DNA from 3 places in the Lentzea sp. NPDC051208 genome. Region 1 is predicted to be linked to each of the others. Evidence: riboswitches for the same ligand, from Rfam matches in the RefSeq annotation. Region 1 holds a riboswitch; each other region holds the start of a gene.
What was found. A riboswitch is a leader RNA that binds a small molecule or an ion and turns the genes downstream of it on or off. The one in region 1 is predicted to bind cobalamin.

Region 1 (3,186 bases):
GGTGGGCCTCGGCGATCTCGTCGAACCGGTAGACGTCGCCGAGCACCTCTTCGGGCGTGGTGCCGAGGGGAAGGCCCAGCGAGGCGTCGTTGCCGCTGGTCGTAGCCGTGGAGCGGACGACGGTGCGCAGCTGCGAGGACGACTTCCGGATCACCGTCGAGCGGCTCGCGAAGCTGGTCGGCTCGACCTTCAGGGCGCACACCGTGCTGGCCGTGCTGCGCGGTGAGCACATCGAGTTCCTGCTGGCCCAGGGCATGACGGACGGCGAGATCCGGGCAGGCGTCATTTCACTCGCCGACACGCTCGCGGCTGAGGTTTGATGCCCGGGTGATGAACCGTCAGCTCTCCGGAACCCGCAAGAAGACGCTCCTGGAGAGGCTCGGCCCGGTACCGGACGTCGACCCCGACCGCTACGGCGACGGCGGCCCGGTGGGCGCGCTGGAGACGCGGGTCGCGGAGCTCCTGGGCACCGAGGCCGCGTTGTTCGTGCCGACCGGGACCATGGCGCAGCAGATCGCCCTCAAGTGCTGGGCGGACCGCACGCACAACCCGATCGTCGCGATGCATCCGCGGGCCCACCAGCTCGACCACGAGAACGACGCGCTCACCGTGCTGTCCGGCCTGGGCCCGATCAAGGTGCCGAACTCGCAGGTCGCGACCTGCCCGGAGCCGTACGGCACGCTGCTGCTGGAGGTGCCGGACCGCGAGGCCGGGTTCGTCCTGCCGTCCTGGGACGAGCTGACCTCGCTCGTCGACGCCGCCCGTGAGCGGGACGCGGTCGTGCACCTCGACGGCGCGCGGCTGTGGGAGAGCACCTTGGGCCTGGGCAAGCCGCTGCCGGAGATCGCGGACCTGTTCGACTCGGTCTACGTGTCGTTCTACAAGTCCCTCGAAGGCATCTCCGGCGCGGCGCTCGCCGGCACCCAGGACTTCGTCGACCAGGCACGGGTGTGGCGGCACCGGTACGGCGGCATGCTGTTCCAGCAGTGGCCGGCGGCGCTGTCCGCGTTGCACGGCCTGGACACCGTGCTGCCGAGGCTCGGCGCGTACGTCGAGCACGCCAAGGTCGTGGCCGCGGCCATGGATCTGCCCGAGCCGCACACCCACCAGTTCGCGCTGCACCTGCCCGGCGACCCGCGGCGGCTGACCGAGGTGAGCGGCGAGTTCCTCGGCGGCTTCTGGCGGGACGGGACGCTCGCGAAGACGGAGATCACCGTCGCCGAGCCCGCGCTGGAGTGGACGGCGGACGAGGTGCGACAGGCCTGGGGAGAGTTCCTGAGCTTGATCTAGGGCGACGTCGCTCACCTGGCTGTTGGACCTGGGGGTGCGAAATGCGACGATGCCGGGGCTGTGAGGGGAGTGCGAGGAAGCCGGTGCGAATCCGGCGCCGTCCCGCGACTGTGACCGGTAGAGAGAGAACCGGGAGTCAGGAACTCGTTCCCCTCTTGATCACCGACCGCGGGCGTGGACACCCGAGGAAGGACTTCGCCGAGCATGTTCCCGTTTTCGGCTGTCGTCGGACATGACGACCTCCGCCTGGCCCTGCTGCTGAACGCCGTGCACCCCGGCATCGGCGGCGTACTCGTCCGAGGCGAGAAGGGGACCGCGAAGTCGACCATCGTGCGTGCCCTCGCCGCACTGCTGCCCGACCTCGACGCGTCCCGGGGCTGCCGCTTCGGCTGCGCGCCCGGCACCACCGACTGCCCCGACGCGCCGCACGAGGGCGTCGAACGGCGGCCGGCCCGGCTCGTGGAACTGCCCGTCGGCGCCACCGAGGACCGGCTGGTCGGGTCGCTCGACCTGGAGAAGGCGCTGACCGAGGGCGTGCGGGCGTTCCAGCCCGGCCTGCTGGCCGCGGCACACCGGGGCGTCCTCTACGTCGACGAGGTCAACCTGCTGCACGACCACCTGGTCGACCTGCTGCTGGACGCCGCCGCGATGGGCCGCGCGCACGTCGAGCGCGAGGGCGTCTCGGTCTCGCACCCGTCCCAGTTCCTGCTGGTCGGCACCATGAACCCCGAAGAGGGTGAGCTGCGGCCACAGCTGCTCGACCGGTTCGGGCTGACCGTGGCGGTGAAGGCCGCCCGGGACGTCGCCGTGCGCACCGAGGTCATCCGGCGGCGGCTCGCCTACGAGGCCGACCCCGTCGCGTTCGCGGCGAAGTGGGCCGGGCAGGACGCCGAGCTCAAGCAGCAGATCACCGACGCGCGCGACAACCTGAAGCGGGTGTCCCTCCCGGACAGCGAGCTGCGCCGGATCGCCGCCGTCTGCGCCGCCTTCGAGGTCGACGGCATGCGCGCGGACCTCGTCGTGGCCCGTGCCGCCACCGCCCACGCGGCGTGGCGGGGCGTGACCGAGGTCGAGGAGACGGACGTCGAGACCGCGGTCCGGCTCGCGTTGCCGCACCGGCGCCGCCGCGACCCGTTCGACGAGCCCGGCATCGAGGAGCAGCAGCTCGAAGACGCGATGCGCCAGGCGGCCGAGCACGCGGAGGAGCCGCCGGAGGGCCCGGACGACGACGGCCCCGGCGGCGGTGAGCTGCCCGAGCCGCAGGAAGGCCCCAAGGGCAACGGGAACGCGCCTCAGGACCGTCCGGCACCGGAGCCCGCGCCCGCGTTCAAGGCGCGGCTGCTGGAGGTCCCCGGAGTCGGCGAAGGCGCGCCCGGCAAGCGTTCCCGCGCCCGTGCCCGCACCGGCCGGATCGTCCGCTCGTCCAAAGTGGACGGCAGTGGCCTGCACCTGGTCGACACGCTCACGAACGCGGCACCCCACCAGGCGGCGCGGGGCCGCAGCGGTCCCGGACTGCTGCTCACCGCCGCCGACCTGCGCAAGGCGGTCCGGGAGGGCAAGGAGTCGAACCTCGTCCTGTTCGTCGTCGACGCCTCGGGCTCGATGGCGGCGCAGAAGCGGATGTCGGCCGTCAGCGGCGCGGTGATCTCGCTGCTGCGCGACGCCTACCAGCGCCGGGACAAGGTCGGCGTGGTGACGTTCCGCGGCAACCAGGCCGAGCTCGCGCTGCCCCCGACGACCTCGGTGGACGCGGCTGCCACCAGGCTCAAGAAGATGCGCACCGGAGGCCGGACTCCGCTCGCGGACGGCCTGCTCAAGGCCCACCGCGTCCTGGAGATCGAACGGATGCGCGATCCTCAGAAGCGCCCGCTCGTGGTGCTGCTGACGGACGGCCGC
Region 2 (3,186 bases), on a different contig from region 1:
TCGGGGAGAACGCGACGTCGTCCGGCAGGTCGGTCATGCCGCACGCGTGGATCATGCGGACGACGACTTGCGCGACGTCGCCGGGGAACCTGGTGAGGTCCGACTCCGCGCGAATGGTGGCGAAGGACTGGCGGTAGATCTCCGCCCCGTCCTTGATGTACTGCGTCACCTGATCTCCTCGTAGCCGTCGCCGGTCGCGACGAACTCGATCACATCGCCGGCGGGACGACCGCACCGGCGGGCACAGCCGGACCAATGCACCGCGCCGGGCCTGTCGGACCTGCTCCCTAGAATTGAAATCGGGGGTACCCGGCCTGGCGCGTGTGTGTGGTGCGACGCATCGGCCTGTGCGGGCGCATGCGTCTGTGCGGGCGCATCGACCCAAGCGTGCACATCGGCCCGCACGTCGGAGAGCGACTTCGCGCAGCCGGGACGGCCGGTGCAGGCGCTGACGCCGTGCCAGGGGGAGGCGGGGTCGGTGATCAGCCCGGTGACGTCGGTGCCGGCGGGCACGACCAGGCTGCGCCACGGGGTCAGGCGGAGGGGGACGCCGGGGAGCTGCCGGGCGTCGAGCCGGCCCAGCGGAACTCCCGGGGTCAACGGTGAAGGTGCGACAGGAGTCACAACCGGCGTGAAGCGAGGGGCGTCGGTGGCGCCGAAGTGTGCGGTGATCTTTCGCACACCGCCGTCCACTTCGGACAGGCGCCAGGCGGGTCCGCGCATCGACTGGAACAGGCGGGCGGCGGTCACGACGGCGTCGACCGGGTCGGACACGCGGATACCTGTATCGGTACCGGCGAGCAGGAGCACGTCTCCGACGAGGCCGAGGTCGCCACCCAGTCCGCTCACCGAAGCGCCGACCGTGACCAGGAAACGCCCTGGTAGCGAGGCCAGCTCGGGGTCCGCGCACAGGGCCGCGTCCAGCGCGTCGACCAGGGCCTGGTTGTCGTCCAGGGGCGCCGCGATGATGTTGCGGATGCGCTCGTGCGACCAGGAGGGCAGCAGGCCCGCCGCACGCATCCGCTCGCCCAGCTCCACCCCGTCCGCGAGCCCCCTGATCTGGAGGTTCGCCCGCGAGGTCAGCTCGATCGAGCCGGTGCCGAGTTCGGCGGCTGCAAGACGGACGGCATCCCACTGAGCAGCGGAAAGAGTGCCTCCGGGCACCCGGATGCGCGCCAGCCCGCCGTCGGCCGCGGCGTGCAGCTCGACGGCGCCGGGGCAGGCGTCCGGGTGACTACGCATAGGTCGGACTGTAACCCGCCGGTTAGGGTGAGCCCGAACGACGAAGCGCAGGAGGAAGCCGGTGTGAATCCGGCGCGGTCCCGCCACTGTGACCAGCGAACACCGCTGGGAGTCAGGAACTCCGCTTCGCCAGTCACCCGCACTTTGGGGCGAGGACCCCACGAGGGATGGAGCCTGCGTGATCCTGCTGCTGTCGACCTCCGACACCGACCTGCTGTCGGCGCGTGCGAGCGGAGCCGAGTACCGGCTCGGCAACCCCGCCCGGCTCACCGTCGACGACCTGCCCGCGCTGGTCGACGACGTCGACCTCGTCCTCGTGCGCATCCTCGGCGGCCGCCGGATGTGGGAGGAAGGCCTCGACTGGCTGCTGGCGGGCGGGCTGCCCGTCGTGGTGCTCGGCGGTGAGCAGCAGCCCGACGCGGCGCTGATGGAGCTGTCCACGGTGCCCGGCGGTGTGTGTGCCGAGGCGCACCTCTACCTCGCGCACGGTGGTCCGGCGAACCTCACCGAGCTGCACAAGTTCCTGTCCGACACCGTGCTGCTGACCGGCCACGGCTTCGAGGCCCCTGCCGCCACCCCCTCGTGGGGTGTGCTGGAACGGGAGACGCGGCCGGAGGAAGGCCCGACGGTCGCGGTGCTCTACTACCGCGCGCACCACGTCGCCGGGAACACGGCGTTCGTGCACGCCCTGTGCGACGCGATCGAGGCAAAGGGCGGCAGGCCGCTGCCGGTCTACTGCTCCTCGCTGCGCACCGCCGAACCCGAGCTGCTCGACACGCTGCGCCAGGCCGACGCGCTGGTCGTGACGGTGCTCGCGGCCGGCGGCACGAACCCCGCCAAGGCGTCCGCCGGTGGTGACGACGAAGCGTGGGACGTCGGTGCGCTGGCCGCGCTCGACGTGCCGATCCTGCAGGGCCTGTGCCTCACGTCGAGCCGCGAGTCCTGGGACTCCAACGACGACGGACTGTCTCCTTTGGACACCGCGACCCAGGTCGCGATCCCCGAGTTCGACGGCCGGATCATCACGGTCCCGTTCTCCTTCAAGGAGATCGACGCCGACGGCCTCACCGTCTACGTCGCCGACCCGGAACGGGCGCTGCGCGTCGCGGGCATCGCGGTGCGGCACGGCCGCCTGCGCCACATCCCGGTCGCGGACCGCAAGGTCGTCGTGATGCTGTCGGCGTACCCGACGAAGCACTCCCGCATCGGCAACGCGGTCGGGCTCGACACGCCCGCGTCGACCGTCCGGCTGCTGAAGGCCATGCAGGAGCACGGTTACGACATCGGTGACGAGCTGCCGGGCGTGCAGGAGCTCGACGGCGACAAGCTGATCCACGCGCTGATCGCCGCCGGTGGCCAGGACGCCGACTGGCTGACGCAGGAGCAGTTCGAGAGCAACCCGATCCGCATCGCCGCGGCCGACTACCGCGAGTTCCACGAGACGCTGCCCGACGAGTTCCGCGAGTCGATGCGCGAGCACTGGGGCGAGGCGCCGGGCTCGTTGTTCGTCGACTTCTCGAAGTCGAAGGACGGCGAGATCGTGCTGGCCGCGCTGCGGTCCGGCAACGTCGCGGTGATCGTCCAGCCGCCGCGCGGGTTCGGCGAGAACCCGATCGCGATCTACCACGACCCCGACCTGCCGCCGTCGCACCACTACCTGGCGGCGTACCGGTGGATCGAGTCGAACTTCGGCGCCGACGCCGTCGTGCACGTCGGCAAGCACGGCAACCTGGAGTGGTTGCCGGGCAAGACGGTCGGCATGTCGGCGTCCTGCGGCACGGACGCGGCGCTCGGCGACCTGCCGCTGATCTACCCGTTCCTCGTCAACGACCCAGGCGAGGGCACGCAGGCCAAGCGGCGCGCGCACGCCACGCTGGTCGACCACCTCGTGCCGCCGATGGCCCGCGCCGACAGCTACGGCGACATCGCGCGCCTGGAGCAGTT
Region 3 (3,186 bases), on a different contig from region 1:
GGGTTGGCCAGCGGCGCGACGGTCGGTGACTCCAGGCCCGGGGTCAGCGCGATCGCGGCGTCGAGGAGCGAACGCGGGCAGTCATAGTCGAGCATCAGGTACTGCTGCGCGAACACGACGCCCTGCAGACGGGCCGTCAGCTGCTTCTTGGCGGCCGTGAGCTCCGAGCCGTTGCGGTGGATGAGGACCGCCTCGGACTCGCAGATCGGCTCGCCGAACGCCACCAGGTCGTGCTGGCGCAGGGTGCGGCCGGAGCCCACCACGTCGGCGATCAGGTCGGCCACGCCCAGCTGGATCGAGATCTCCACGGCGCCGTCGAGGCGGATCACCTTGGCGGTGATGCCGCGGGCCTTGAGGTCGCGGCCCACGAGCTTCGGGTACGCCGTGGCGAGGCGCTTGCCCTCGAGGTCGGAGACCTTCCAGTCCGTGCCGCGAGGCCCGGCGTAGCGGAAGGTCGACGAGCCGAAGCCCAGCGCGAGCAGCTCCTCGACGGACGAGCCGTTGTCGTCGGCGCCCGAGTCGGCGGCCAGGTCACGGCCGGTGATGCCGAGGTCCAGGTCGCCGGACGCCACGTAGATCGCGATGTCCTTGGGACGCAGGAAGAAGAACTCGACCTCGTTGTTGTTGTCGAGCACGGTCAGATCGCGCGGCTCGTGCCGCTGCCGGTACCCGGCCTCGGTGAGCATGGCGGAGGCGCGTTCAGCGAGCGCGCCCTTGTTCGGGACTGCAACGCGCAGCATGTGAAAGTCTTCCGTCAGAGGTACTTGTAGACGTCTTCGAGGGTGAGGCCACGGCCGAGCATGAGCACCTGGAGGCGGTAGAGCAGCTGCGAGATCTCTTCGGAGAGCTTCTCGTCGGACTCGTACTCGGCGGCGATCCAGACCTCGCCCGCCTCCTCCAGGACCTTCTTCCCCTGCGCATGGACCCCGGCCTCGAGCGCGGCGACGGTGCCGGATCCCTCCGGCTTGGTGGCGGCTCGTTCGGTCAGCTCAGCGAACAGGGAATCGAAGGTCTTCACGGCTCCACATCCTCCCATCCCGGCCACCCCCGTCCACACCGCGGTCGCATCTGTCCCAGGCCGTGGACGTGATCTGTCCTGCATGGACACCCAGTAGCGTGAACTTCGTGTCTGAGTTCGCCGAGGTCCTCGAAGCGCTGCGCCGGGTGCGCGGAATCAACCCCTTCTTCGCCCTCGACGTGGGCCGTCCCGACGATTCCTGGCTGCCGGGAACGGCACTGCTGGAGGGCCCGGCGCTCAAAACCACGATCGACGCCATCGCGAACCGGTACAAAGCGGAGGAACCACGCGTGGCGGCCAGCCTGTTCTTCCTCAGCTACACGGCACGGCTGCTCAGTCCGCTCACGGCCGCGAACATCCCGATCGACGTGCGCCCGGAGAACCTGTGGTGGCAGCACCACCCGGCGAACGGCCTGAGCGTCCGCATCGACCAGCCGCGACTGGGCCCGCAGGCCGCGGAAGCGCTCGAACCAGTGGTGGAAGCGATTCAGCGGGTCACCCCGGTGGCGCGCGGACTGCTGTGGGGCAACGCCATGTCGAACATCGCGGGCGCGCTCAAAATGGTTGTTCGCGCACGGATGCTCACCGCCGAGGAAGCGGAAGAACGAGGCGAACGGCTCATGAGCGCGCCCCCGTTCGAACAGGCGGGAGAATTCATCACTTTTCCCGGCGAAGTCACTTTCCGGCGCAGGAGCTGTTGTCTCTACTATCGCGTCGCCGCAGGTGGGAAGTGTGGTGACTGTCCACTCGTGAAGTGAGGAACGCAACAACTCTTATGGCCGGTTGTGCTTACCAGGCCGATCAACTTACGGTGCACGCGCCGCAGTGACGGGAAGCCGGTGAGAATCCGGCGCGGTCCTCGCCACTGTGACCGGGAAGCGATCCCCGCCGAGCACGTCACTGGTCCCCGCCGGGACTGGGAAGACGCGGGGGCAGCGTTGATCCGGGAGTCAGGAGACCGGCTGCGGCGCCGCAAGGAGAGTTGACCTTCCACGAGGTATGGAGGAGCCCGTCATGACGAGCCCCGCAGCAAGCCTGTCCGCCGTCCGCGTGCCCAAATGGGCCTTCGCCGTGTCACTGCTCGGCCTGATCGTCACCTACCTGGTCCTGCAGGAGAACGGCCTCGCGCTCGGCGCGGGTTCCGAGATGCTGCACGAGTTCTTCCACGACGGGCGCCACGCGCTCGGCGTTCCGTGCCACTGATCCGATCCCCGGATCAGGCACATGACGACGTACAGGTCTCTGGCACTGCGCGGAGTCGCGGCCGGCGGTATCGCCGGTGTCGCGTCCGCGCTGGTGCAGCTCCTGGTGACCGAGATCCCGATTCGTGCCGCGCTCGCGGTCGAGGAGGCACGGGCACCCGCCGGTGAGGAAGCCGGCCACTCGCACGGTGGCGGGGACGAACTGGTCAGCCGTGGCGCCCAGGTCGTGGGCGGCATGCTCGGCGTGGTGATCGTCGGCATCGCGGTGGGCCTGGTGTTCGCCACGGCCTACGCGCTGTCGAAGCGCTGGTTCACCGGCAGCACGCCGTTCAGCCGCAGCTTCGCGTTCGGTGCCGCGGTGTTCGGTGCCGTGGCGCTGCTGCCGTGGCTCAAGTACCCCGCCAACCCGCCCGCCGTGGGCGACCCGACGACGGTGAACTACCGGACCGCGCTCTACCTCGGTGTGGTGGTGGCCGGTCTGGTGATCGTGTGGGCCGCGAGCTGGCTCGCCGAGCGGCTGCGCGCGCAGTCGCAGCCGGTGCGGACGACGGCCGTGCTCCTCGCGGTGGCCGCGGCCACCGCGGTGGTGCTGCTGGCGTTCCCCGCGCCGCCGGACACGATCCCCGCGGACATGCCGGTGAACGTCCTGTGGCAGTTCCGCCTCAGCTCGCTCGCCCAGCTCGCCACGCTCTACGTCGGCATCGGCGTGGTGTTCGGCCTGCTCATCGACCCGGCCACCCGCAGGGCCAAGACCGCCGAGAAGGCCGCAGTCGCGTAATGGTGGGGGTGGCCTCGCGGCCACCCCCACCACCTACTGAAGGGCCTTCAGCACGTCGGCGTCCACGCCCACGAGCGAGTCGCGGAAGATCCGCCGCTCCCCCGCCTCGACCTCGACGTCGCAGGGCACGACCAGCACGGTGCACCCGGCGGCGACGGCCGCGGCCACCCCGGTGGGCGAGTCCTCGA

Region 2: it holds a riboswitch for cobalamin, as region 1 does, so the genes downstream of both, cobN (cobaltochelatase subunit CobN) here and AB0M48_RS08925 (putative cobaltochelatase) in region 1, are expected to answer to the same signal.
Region 3: it holds a riboswitch for cobalamin, as region 1 does, so the genes downstream of both, AB0M48_RS33915 (CbtB-domain containing protein) here and AB0M48_RS08925 (putative cobaltochelatase) in region 1, are expected to answer to the same signal.

What each region holds. Positions count from the first base shown of each region.
Region 1 is NZ_JBFBAW010000003.1:319,959-323,144, reverse strand. Features, by position in the region: gene AB0M48_RS08940 (hypothetical protein) at 1-154, opposite strand, end outside; gene AB0M48_RS08935 (hypothetical protein) at 123-320, shown strand; gene AB0M48_RS08930 (beta-eliminating lyase-related protein) at 331-1,290, shown strand; cobalamin riboswitch at 1,306-1,457, shown strand; gene AB0M48_RS08925 (putative cobaltochelatase) at 1,495-3,186, shown strand, end outside.
Region 2 is NZ_JBFBAW010000002.1:405,467-408,652, reverse strand. Features, by position in the region: gene AB0M48_RS06265 (precorrin-8X methylmutase) at 1-169, opposite strand, end outside; gene AB0M48_RS06260 (hypothetical protein) at 166-1,242, opposite strand; cobalamin riboswitch at 1,251-1,386, shown strand; gene cobN (cobaltochelatase subunit CobN) at 1,421-3,186, shown strand, end outside.
Region 3 is NZ_JBFBAW010000017.1:16,216-19,401, forward strand. Features, by position in the region: gene hisG (ATP phosphoribosyltransferase) at 1-740, opposite strand, end outside; gene AB0M48_RS33905 (phosphoribosyl-ATP diphosphatase) at 755-1,018, opposite strand; gene AB0M48_RS33910 ((2Fe-2S)-binding protein) at 1,126-1,776, shown strand; cobalamin riboswitch at 1,811-2,000, shown strand; gene AB0M48_RS33915 (CbtB-domain containing protein) at 2,033-2,221, shown strand; gene AB0M48_RS33920 (CbtA family protein) at 2,243-2,998, shown strand; gene AB0M48_RS33925 (HAD family phosphatase) at 3,032-3,186, opposite strand, start outside.